2 regions of the Brevibacillus sp. FW306-2-1A-C05A genome follow, and region 2 is predicted to be linked to the other one. Evidence: riboswitches for the same ligand, from Rfam matches in the RefSeq annotation. Region 2 holds a riboswitch; the other holds the start of a gene.
The links. Region 2 has a riboswitch for cyclic di-GMP ahead of ggt (gamma-glutamyltransferase). Riboswitches for the same ligand answer to the same signal wherever they lie in the genome.

Region 1 (5,938 bases), on a different contig from region 2:
ACAACCGTGCCCAGCAGGCTGCGGGTCACGATCGCAACCAGAAACGTCGGAATCGCCGCCAATAGCTCGACATTGGCTAGTAGCGACAACTTTCCCTCCTGCAAAAACAGCTCCTGCCCGACCAGTGCAGCCATGACCGCGATCGGCACGTAATGCAGCCAGCGGACGCCCCACGCGGGAAGCTCCATGCGCGACAGCACCATCAAGGGCAGCACCCGCGGCAAAAACGTGACCAGCGCACTGCCTACAATAATGAGGAAGATATCCCATCTCACTTCCATCTTTCGATCACCATCCCGATTGTCGATGCGCACAGCGTAGCTACGATGACGCCAAGGTTGCCCGGATACAAGACAGACACGCCTACAGCAATGACGACTGCGCTGATGGCGACGACGATATCGAGCCGGATTTGCTTGCGGCTCATCATCGCCAGCACCAGCAAGCCGATAAACATCGCCGGCAGAGCGAAATCAAGGCCCAACTGCTCGGGATTGGCGATCCACTGTCCGAAATAGGCTCCCGCCAAATTGGCCGCAATCCAGTTCAGGTAAGCCGTCACATTCAAACCGTGCATCCATTTTTCGTCGATCTGCTTGCGCTTCGCCGCCTCGTTGATCGCAACCCCGAACGTCTCGTCTGTCAGAAGCGAACCGACGAGCATGTTCCGAAACGCCGTCAGATGGCGGAAGTAGGGCGACAGAGCCGCGCTTAGCAAAATATGCCGCAAATTCACAAACAAAATCGTAATGATAATTCCCATCGCCGAGCTTCCTGCGGCAATCATGCCCGCAGCAATAAACTGCGCCGAGCCTGCGTACAGCAAAATGCTCATCAAGGCAATTTCCATGATGCTCAGCCCAGCGGTCTTTTCCAGCACACCTGCCGCAAACCCGATGCTCAAATACCCGAGCAAGGTTGGAATGCAATCCTTGACCCCCTGCATGAAGCTTCCCTGCTCACCCGCGTTCGACAATGCTTCTACTTGCAGTTGTTCTCGCCCCACTGCTTCTCCCTCACTCTCTCTTTATTTCACTCCGGCTTGCGCGCTTGCCTCCTGCTTCGCTCCGCTTACTTGAATCTCTTCCCGGTGACCACCTGGTACAAGTCCGGCTTGCTGCGCCAGAGCGCTTCGACCTTATCCGGGCCGAGCACCTTTGTCACTTCCGCAAACATAATATCGTGGCGAATGTACTCGACAGCGACCAGAACGAGCGCCGGATCCTTCGTCTTGACCGCCCAGGCAGCCGTATTTGGCGTGAAGTTGGCGATCAGCACTTCCTCCAGATCACGCGCGACGATTGTAAGATGCCCGCCCATCCGTTCCTCGGCCACATCAGGCGCCATATAGTCATGGTGATACGTCGTCCCTACGCGCGTCTCTTGCTGTCCAAACAAAACGGTAAAGACGGAAATCCCTTCTTCGGTTCGTCTGTCCACCGCCTCCTGGATAAAAGGCACCTGAGGCTCCCAGATCGACAGCCACACTTCCTCGCCAGCCTGCTCGATCATTTGCCTCATTTCCATGAGCACCAGCTCGTCACCGCTAATTCGCCGAATGACGTCGATCTCTTGCTCGGACTCTAAGGCCGACAAGTTTTTTTCCAAATAGTCGAAGGACGCTTCGAACTGCCCGCGCAGCCTGCGGACCAGCTCTCTTGCTGGCAGCGGCGCATACGTGACAGGCTCGGAAGGCACGGTGTAAACAGCCCCTTTGTCAACGAGCTTGCCCACGACTTCGTAAATCATGGAGCGCGGCACGCCAGAGCGTTTGCTGATTTCGTATCCGGTGATCGGAGAGTGCTTGAGCAGACTGATGTAAGCCTTGCACTCGTACTGGGAAAATCCGAGCTTTTGCAATTCCTTGTATATGTCTTCCATCCCGACCTCTTAGTAGTTAGTTTTATACTCACTATAGGTTCAGGTTCGTTCCTTTGTCAATGTGCTTTTCCCGGCACAAGCGAAAATAAAAAAAACCCTCCGTGAACGAGGGCCTTTTTGGCAAGCAAGCAGCCTAAGCGAGATCGCGCACTTTAATGTAAGAAACGTTTCTTACATTAATCACGATGTCATCGTATTGCAGCCACCCATCCTTTTGGTTGGCGACCATTTGGATGATTTCTTCCGGCTCGGTTGTCTCGATCTTAACCAGCTCGCCACCGGAAAAGTGAAACTCAATCGTTTTGGCCTGACTCATTTTCGCATCCCTCCTGTTCTTTCTAGTTATCGGACGGATGGTAAATTTTTGTTACGCACCAGGCGCAAGTAGCTGAGTCGGCCATTGGCAAAAGTCCCGGCACAACCTGACTATATTCCTATCTTTTCTCTGTTTTTCCTCGCATCTTTCTCTGTCCAAACTACCAATTTGGAGCGGACTATTTATGAACAATCGGTTACTTTACCCTACCAAAACTTGACAAGATTGTTTCTCTTGGATTATATTTTGCATAATTCGACACTTCTATACATTTTTCGCAAATGAATGACAAAGGCAAAGTCATCGAAAGGTGGCGACGCAAAACCACGGGTCTAAAGTCTTTGACCATGACAGCCGGGTTGCCATACATCATGAGCATAGCAGGAAGATGATGGTGACTTTGGGCTATTTCCGCATGGGGAATGGCCTTTTTTATGCTCACATGGAAGAAAGGAGGCGCCATTTTATCGATCAACACTAGACTTGTACATGAAAAAACAAAGAGAGAGAAAAATGGAGTGGAGTATTATGTACAAACTGGTTGATTCAGCACAATCTTTGGCTCTTTTCCATCAAATCAAGGAAAGTGTCTGGACCTCAATGGGCTTCGAGATGGAATACGCCAAAGATGGTTCCGACGTCTATCTTTTGTTGTCGGATGAGGACGAACCAGGCGGGACTTTTGAATTTACACCACATGAAAAATCTTCTGCTTATCTGCAAAATTTGTTTCAGGATGTTTTGACGAGCGATATGAAAGTTGTCGAAGTGGACAGTTTCGCTGTCTTGCCCAAGTTCCGCGGAAAGCTGGGACGATGGGGAGTTGCCCTCATGATCGATTATGCAGAAAAACACGGATATACGCATGCAGTCGGTTTGGCAGATCCGGCTTTTTTTCAGTTGATTAACCGTAAATACAACGTCAGAGCGACGCAAGTGAAAGAGATGGTCTTCTACAAAGGGGCGAATGCCATTCCGACCGTCTTCCACCTGCAAGAAGCCTATTTGAACAAGGACAAGCCCGAATTTGCCTGGTATCAAGAGCTTTGCAAACAAATAAAAGTTGAGGTTAGCTGACATGGAACTCTTACAAAGAAGAAATAACTGGGTGGTCATTGTTTTTGCGAGCATCATTACCATCGTCCAGATCGTGAACCTCATCATGGGGGTTCCGTTCTCCTTCGTTTTAACCGTGCTGGGGATTTTGTACGGGGTGCTCGCACCTTTTGCCTACCTTTCCAACCGGCCAGCCTGGCGGGACAAGATGGCTCCCTTCATGAAGTTTTTCAACTTCGCTGTCATCGGCATTTTCATGTTCGTCATCGTGGGACTCGATCCTTGGCTGGTCAACATCATGACGATCATGTTCTTCGTCGCGGTCATGGGCATTTATCAGGACAAACTGATTAACATCTTGACCATCATCGCAGCCATGGGGATCGTCACCTACTATTTCCTGACGAACGGCGAAGCGATTTTCTACACGTCCGATCCTGTTCATTTGATGTACTACTTGCTGGCCTTCTGCTTCGTATCGGCGACAAGCATGATGCACGCAGTTTTCAACAACAAGCTGCAGCGGGAAAGCGAGGAGCAAAAGCAGCAAGCGATCGCCTCCAAAGAGTCGCTGCAGCGCATTTTGGACCAGATCAACGAATCGCTCAACTCCGTCCAGGAATATCAGGAGAATTTGAACAAGGTTACAGATGGCGTCAACGTCCGCGCGGTGGAGACAGTGGCTGCCCTTCAGGAGATCATGCGCTCCTTCTCGATCCAGACCGACAACACCAACGAGTTGCGCCGCGAGATGGGCACGACCAACCTCCAGGTAGAGGACATGACCCGCTCCGTGACCGAAATGCACGAATACGTAGAATCGACCAAAGAAGCGACCAATGAAAGCAGCAAGCGCATCAGCAACATCGGCAACGACTTCGAGCGCTTTATCAAGGACATTCAAGGCACGAACAAGCTGATCCAAGAGCTGAACAAAGAAACGGAATCCATTGAAAAAATCATCCAAACGATTTCGGAAATTTCGGCACAGACCAACCTGCTGGCGCTCAATGCGACCATCGAGGCTTCCCGTGCAGGCGAGCATGGTCGCGGCTTTGCCGTCGTAGCGGACGAGGTGCGCAAGCTGGCCGAATCTTCCAAGCTGTCCTCCGAATCAATCTCTACCTTGTTGATGACGATTCGCGAAAAAATGAAGCTCGTCTCCGACATGATCTCCGAGTCCCAACTGTCGTTTGAGAAAAACAGCGAAGGGATCATGGAGGTTCAGGAAATGTTTACGAACGTGGACAACTACATGCACAACTTCGCCGAGAAAACGAAAAATCTGCAAGAGTTCATCGTCCACGTCCACAGCATGATTCAGGAAGTCAACGCCAAAGTCGAGGTCAACGCAGACATCACCGACAAAAACAAGGAAAGCCTCGAAGAAGTCCTCGTGCTCGTCTCCGAGCAAAAAGAGGAAATCGTCAAAGTATCCGGCGGCTTCGAAAAGATCGAGCAACAAATTCGCGGTTTGAATACGTAAGCAGCAAAGCTGGCTGGATTTTTATGCAACTGCCCTCTCTTTTGTAGAGGGCGGTTTTTTTGCGTGCATGTCTGGATAATTGTGGAATCGGCGAGATTTTTTTATAAAATTCATTTTTCTACATAGCATGTCCCGCCTGTATCGCTTATAATACACATGGAATTTTTACAGTTCTCTTCCATCGTGAATCGATCCAACGCAAAGAGAGGCCTAAGCCATATGCCTGTTTTTCATCGTTTTCCAACGAGCCAGGGGAAAAAGATTGGTTTGACTACCCTTTTGACGGGTCTTGTTTCCTTGTCCATTCTGTTGACGCTGACGATTCTTCTCGTAGCCTCGTATCAATCGAAAAAGAAGTCGCTGATTGATACGACTCTCACTCTTAACTATTCGAGCGCAAGCAAAATGAGCCAAATGATCGACTCCCTGTTCCTATCCATGCGCAGCAGCCTGCGCTATTCCGCCACCGTTTTAATCGACCATCCCTCACGGACGCAACAAGAAGCCATCGAACATCTGGAGATTCTTCGCAAAAGCGGCAACTACTTCAACTCGCTTACTGTCGTAGATGAAACCGGAACGGTTCGCAGTGTGTCCCCGCCATCGCTCGGCACTGTCGGACAGAAGCTTACGACCAGGGAAGCGCAATACGCACTGGCATTGAAAAAGCCTTACATCTCATCGCCCTACATTTCCAAAAAGTACAAGCGCCTCCTGCTGTTTATGAGCGAACCGATCTTTGACAAGGACGGACAGTATCGCGGATTCGTCGGGGGAACGATCTATTTGCAGGATCACAACATTTTGAACATGATTATCGGCAACCCGGAGATAGATACGAGCGGCTCGTCTTATTCGATTGTCGGCTCGAATGGACAGTTGCTGTTCCATCCGGACAAACAGCAGATCGGCCAGAACATCCAGTCCAATCCCGTCGTACGAAAGCTGCTCGCGGGCAACAACGGCTACGACCAGATGTTGAGCATCAACGGCGATCACCTGCTGGCCGGGTATGCGCAAGTTCCGGCAAACGGCTGGGGAGTCATCGTCACTTCGCCGATGGAACTCGTTTACAACGAGCTGCACAGCCAGGTGCGAATGATGCTGCTCTACTTGCTGCCTCCGTCTCTGTTCCTGCTTCTGATTGTGATTCAGCTCGCCCACAAGCTGGCCAGACCTTTTGTCCACCTAGCCGATCT
Region 2 (5,938 bases):
CGGAAGCGCTGGCTGCGATCAAGGGCCACTGCACGCTGAACATCGAGCTGAAGGCGACGAGCGACATGTACCCGGGAATTGCGGAAAAGGTGCTGGCGCTGGTGGAGCAGTACGGAATGAAGCAGGAAGTGTATGTGACGTCGTTTGACCACGAACTGATTCGCCACGTGCGCACGCTCGATCAGGAGGTGCAGACGGGGCTGATCGTCTACGGCCGTCCCGTGCTCATGCTGGAGCAGATCGAGGCGGCAGGCGCCAGCATCTTGTCCATGGGCTATCCGTATCTGACGCGGGAGCTGACAGCCGCCGCGATTGAAAAAGGGTTCAAGGTCATAGCCTGGACGCTAGATGAGCCTGCGTACATCCGGGAAGTCATGTCCTGGCATCCCGAGGTGCAAATTTGCACCAACCATCCTGACCGGATGCTGACACTGGGCTAAGCGAGCATGAACAAAAAGCCGTCGGGGAGAATCGGTCCCGACGGCTTTTAAGCATGTTCCCGCTATATTTTGAACCGGCTCACATGAGATTGCAGCTCTTCTGCGATTCTCGCCAGGGAAGCAGCAGAGGAGTTCACTTCCTCCATGGCGGCCAGTTGTTCCTCAGTGGCGGCTGACACGCTCTGGGTTCCGTCTGCCGAGCTTTCAGCGACCTGTTCAATGACGCTGACCAATTCGACGACCTTCTCGGTTCCGGCAGACATTTGTTCGGAATATAGCTTCACTTCCTGGATTTGGCTCGCTACTTGTGCGACTGCATCCTGAATCTGCTCAAACGATTTTCCGGCGTTGTTTACGACCGTCAAGCCAAGCGCGACTTCCTTGGTGCCTTGCTCCATCGACAGCACAGCCTGATTGGATTCCAGTTGAATGGCGGTAATCAGCTCTTTAATCTGCTGCGCCGATTGGGCGGACTGCTCGGCCAATTTGCGTACTTCGTCTGCCACCACCGCGAAACCGCGGCCTTGCTCGCCCGCTCTGGCGGCTTCGATGGCGGCGTTTAGCGCGAGCAGGTTCGTTTGCTCCGCGATCGCCGTGATGACCTGCACGATTTGCCCGATTTCCTGCGAGCTGTTTCCCAGCCGTTTGACGATATCCGCAATGTTGCTGACCGTATTTTCAATGGACTGCATCTGGCTGATGACGACCTGCAGCGCCTCGTTGCCTTCCACGGCGATCCGGGAAGCGCTCATGGCCGATTCGTCCGCGTACTGGGCATTCGCCGCTACTTGCTGCGCCCCTTGTGACACCCCTTGCATGGCGTGCACGCTGTCTTCTACGCTCCTCACCTGTTTTTCCGCGCCGTAGGCCACTTCCTGAATCGTAATCGCAATTTGTTCCGTCGCCTTGCTGGTATGTTCCGCATTCACCGACAGCTCTTCTGCGGAAGAGGCGAGATCGGTAGCTGTGTCGTTGACCTGTTGAATGATCGTGCGCAAGTTGTGCACCATTGTGTTTACCGACTGGGATAGCTGTCCGACCTCATCCTGCGAGCGGATTCGCAGAGGCTGCACGGTGAGTTCGCCTTCGGAAATGCGGTTCGCCACAGAGGCCACATCCACAATCGGACGGGTGATCTGGCGCGAGATCGCATACGCGATGGCGATGACTACAGCAACTACGCCAAAAACGATCAGCATGACGTTGTTGCTGACGGAAGAAACGGCGGCCGTGATAGATTCGACCGGAATGTGCAAGTACAGGCCAAAGTTCGTTTTCGAAATCGGCGAGTATGTGACGACGTATTCCTTGCCTTGGTCGGAGTAGCTGTAGGAGCCTTTCTCGGCTTTGTCCGCTTGCAAAATGTCGACCAAAGGCTGGGGCAGAGCCGATTCCGCAAGCGGCTTTCCGATCAGCTCCTGGTTGGGGTGGTATTGAATCTGGTGCTTGTTGTCCACCAGAATCGGGTAACCGTCGCTGCCGACGTTCAGATTGGCCAGAAACGTCGCGGCGAACTCGTCCACGTTGACAAGCCCGGTCAGGACGCCGAGCGCCTCCTTGTTTTTGCCGGTGACGGGAGCAGCGACGATGATCGAACGGTTGCCCGTTGTTTTGGCGACCAGGACATCGGAGTAGCTCGGTTTGCCCTGCATGCCGTCCTTGAAAAATTGCCGCTCGCCAAGGTCGATCCCGACGCTTTTCGGGAACGTATCGGCGGATACTTTTCCGTCGCTGCCGATAAACGTATTGCCGTCGTACAGCTTCATTTCTTCGGTAAACTTGCGGATGAACTCGTTTTTCGCCGCCGCGTCAGCCGATTGAATATCAGAGGTGCGGGCCAACACCTGAATTTCGGTCATGCGCCGGTCCAAATATTGATCCATCGCCATCGCGGTACTGGAGGTCAGGTCGACATACGACGCTTTTTGCTTGTCGATCAGGATGGATGAAAAGCTGTTCGTAATAAACAGCGAAACGACGGCCAGAGGAATGACTGCAACGGTGAGAAACCAGAGAATCATTTTGTTCCTCAGCTTTTTGAACAAAAACATAGGCTTTTCCACTCCTAAATTCGTGCTTGGCAATTTCTTTCTGTCTTGCGTAGAACGCTGCCTGCCCGAAAGAAATGCACAGTCAGACTGCCGAGAAGACTCAGCAGCCTGACGAGCGATTAATATCCCATTGCCGCGCCTTCCCCGCGAGGGTCAGCGCCGCCAAACTTCACATTCGTTTGCGGATCAATCAAGATCGCGCCGGACTGGCCCATCGCATCGGTGTAGGCTGCTTCCAGCTTTTCGACCGGATGGCCGCGCTTCACCAGCTCGTCCAGAACGTCCTGCGGAATCCGGCTTTCGACTTTCAGGTTGTTGGAGGCAGAGCCCCAGTTGCGGCCGTGCAGCCATCTTGGCGCTTCAATCGCGTCCTGCACGCTGAAGCCGAAGTCGACGATGCGCGTGACGAGCGCCGCCTGCGTTTGCGGCTGGCCTTCGCCGCCTTGTGTTCCGTAGAGCAGGTAAGGCTTGTCTCCTTTAAAGAGCATCGCCGGGTTGATCGTGTGGAAGGTGCGTTTGCCCGGTTCCAGGTGATTGATGTGTTTCGGGTCCAGAGAGAAGTAGCTGCCGCGGTTTTGCAACAGGACGCCCGTGTCTTTCGCGACGATGCCGGAACCCCAGTCAAAGTAGTGGCTCTGGATGATCGACACGGCATTGCCGTCCTTGTCCACGACGCCAAACCACGTAGTATCGCCTTTTGGATCGAGCGGCTCGACCGCTTTTGCCGCTTGCTTCATGTCAATGCGCGCTGCCAGTTCTTTTCCGTGCTGCTTGGACAACAGCTCGTCCACAGGAATATCCACGAATGCCGGGTCAGTCAGCCATTTGTCACGGTCGGCAAAAGCTTGTTTGGTCGCTTCGACGATCGTGTGGTAGTAATCCGGCGTACCTTCGCCCATGCTCTTGAGGTCAAAGTTGTTCAGCACGTTCAAAATCGAGAGCGAGGCCATGCCCTGGGAGTTGGGCGGCACGTTGTACGCCTTGTAGCCGCGATAGTCTACCGTAATCGGCTCCGCCCAGGTGGAGGTATGCTTCTCGAAGTCTTTCAGCGTGAGCAGCCCGCCGTTTTTTTGCAGGTCGGCGACGATTTTTTGCGCGACTTCGCCTTTGTAAAATCCGTCGGCGCCTTTTTGGGCAATGATTCGCAACGTTTTGGCAAGGTCCTTTTGCTTGAGAATTTCGCCTGCGGCATACGGCTCTCCGTTCGGCTTCAGGAACGTTTTGCGGAAGCCCTCGAAGCGCTGGAGATTTTTCAGCTCGTTGTCAGTCGGGTCTGTTGCGTACTTGGTCCAGTAAACCTGGTTGGGCGAGACGGGATAGCCGTTTTCGGCGTACCCGATCGCAGGCTCCAGCAGCTTGTGCCAAGGCAGCTTGCTGTTGCCCATGCTTTTGTGCGCATAGTTGTAGGCTTCCCACCAGCCGGAAACAACGCCGGGAACCGTGTTGGCAGACTCATAGCCGCGGGAAGGAATTTTGTCGTAGCCTTTGCTTTTGTAGTATTCGATGGTTGCCTTTTCGCCAGCTCGTCCGCTGCCGTTCAATGCTTTCAGCTCTTTTGTTTTGGCGTTGTAAATGAGCCAGAAGTTATCCCCGCCAATGGTCGTGTAGTGCGGATAGACGACGGCGAGGGTAGAGGCGGCGGTAATCGCGGCGTCTACTGCGTTTCCGCCGTCTTCCAACGTTTTCAGGGCTGCGGCTGTAGCCAGATAGTGAGGTGTTGTGACCATGGCATTTGGCGACATTGATGTTGGACGATTGGCAGCTTGGACCGGAGCGAATGTTGTCAGGCCGATAGCGGCGGTCAATGCGACGGCAGAAAGTTTTTTCCAAAGTGACATCTCATGAAGCCTCCTTGTATTTTCGTGAAAAGGTTCCAACAATCCGACAGCTTTTCGCAGCCTCACCTCCTTGACCGGGACAGACAGAAAATTCCTCATACCTACAAAAATGGACAAAAACAGACAATGAGTGCGCAAAAAAAGACCAATGATATAGGATCATTGGTCTTGTCCTACATCAATATTTCGGTAGCTGGCTGGCATGCCCGCTCGTGCGGAGGTAGCCCCTCTAGCTTTGCGTCGCCGGATTTCCCCGGGTTTGCCGTTTCGATATCAATGAAAAATTAATGCAAATGTTGCAGGTAAAATTTCCTAAACCTGTTTGTCAATAATATAGACGATTTGTCGATTGGGGTAAATAAGGAAATTTCTTTTTATCTAGAAAAAAGGAAGCATCAGGGAAATACGCGTTTTTCACCGACATTCACACACCTCTGTTGGCCGAACTGCTTATGATGATAAAAAGGCACATTTGCCAAGGAGTGAAACAACGACCATGATGCATCCCGATACAGAGCTTCGCTATATCAACGACGAGATCGGGTACGGTGTGTTTGCGACAAAGCTCATTCCCAAAGGCACGATTGTCTGGGTCCAGGATGATCTCGATCAGGTATTAGACCCGGCATTTGTGGAAAAACTGGATCCATTAAGAAAACAGGACGTGCAAAAATATTCGTTCAAAAATCAGTTCGGCAAATACATCTTGTGCTGGGATAAGGCCCGGTTTGTCAACCACAGCTTCCATGCGACCTGTGTGGCGACGATGTACGATCTGGAACTGGCGGCGCGGGACATTTTGCCGGGCGAGGAACTGACCGATGATTACGGAACGCTGAACTTGGATGAACCGTTTGACTGCTTGCCGGAGCCGGGCACGAGCCGTTCAAGGGTGATGCCTGACGACTTGCTGCGCTACTATCGCCAATGGGATGAGATCGCAGCCGCCGCCTTCGAGCGGTTCAATCAGGTTGAACAGCCGCTGCTCCACCTCGTAAGACCTAAGCATTTGCAAACCATTCGCGGCATTACCGAACAGCAGCGGTCGCTCGACTCGATCATTTCGCTGTACTGCCAGCCGCAATCGCGATGGCCAAAAGAGCAGGAGTGGTAGACGCAGCGGGCCGGACAACGGCCCGATTTTGTTGAACTCTGGGAAGAGAATCAGTATTATGGAATGTAAAGGTGAAGTGAAAGGTTGATTTCATTGGAAAACAAGGTAGCGTCATCCAATTTTATCCGCAATATCGTGATTGACGACCTGCAAGCAGGCAAGGTCAAGGAAGTCATTACCCGCTTTCCGCCGGAGCCGAACGGGTATCTTCATATTGGACATGCAAAAGCCATCTGCCTGAATTTTGAACTGGCAAGCGAATTTAATGGCAAGGCTCACCTCCGTTTTGACGATACCAATCCGGTGAAAGAAGACACTGAGTACGTGGAAGCGATCAAAACAGACGTCAAATGGCTTGGCTTTGAATGGGACGGGCTGTTTTTTGCATCGGATTACTTTGAAGAGATGTACAAGCGTGCGGTGCTGTTGATTCAAAAAGGCAAAGCCTACGTGGACGATCTGTCTGCCGAAGAGATGCGCAAGCTGCGCGGAACG

Region 1: another riboswitch for cyclic di-GMP. It lies ahead of AC3WJN_RS07305 (GNAT family N-acetyltransferase); the one in region 2 lies ahead of ggt (gamma-glutamyltransferase).

The regions. Positions count from the first base shown of each region.
Region 1 is NZ_JBYSWV010000007.1:1,866-7,803, reverse strand. It holds gene AC3WJN_RS07325 (AzlD domain-containing protein) at 1-281, opposite strand, end outside; gene AC3WJN_RS07320 (AzlC family ABC transporter permease) at 272-946, opposite strand; gene AC3WJN_RS07315 (TrmB family transcriptional regulator) at 1,072-1,881, opposite strand; gene AC3WJN_RS07310 (hypothetical protein) at 2,015-2,197, opposite strand; cyclic di-GMP riboswitch class I at 2,481-2,564, shown strand; gene AC3WJN_RS07305 (GNAT family N-acetyltransferase) at 2,726-3,274, shown strand; gene AC3WJN_RS07300 (methyl-accepting chemotaxis protein) at 3,276-4,739, shown strand; gene AC3WJN_RS07295 (sensor domain-containing diguanylate cyclase) at 4,959-5,938, shown strand, end outside.
Region 2 is NZ_JBYSWV010000004.1:19,558-25,495, forward strand. It holds gene AC3WJN_RS05145 (glycerophosphodiester phosphodiesterase) at 1-440, shown strand, start outside; gene AC3WJN_RS05150 (methyl-accepting chemotaxis protein) at 503-2,491, opposite strand; gene ggt (gamma-glutamyltransferase) at 2,611-4,329, opposite strand; cyclic di-GMP riboswitch class I at 4,515-4,603, opposite strand; gene AC3WJN_RS05160 (SET domain-containing protein) at 4,826-5,443, shown strand; gene AC3WJN_RS05165 (glutamine--tRNA ligase/YqeY domain fusion protein) at 5,528-5,938, shown strand, end outside.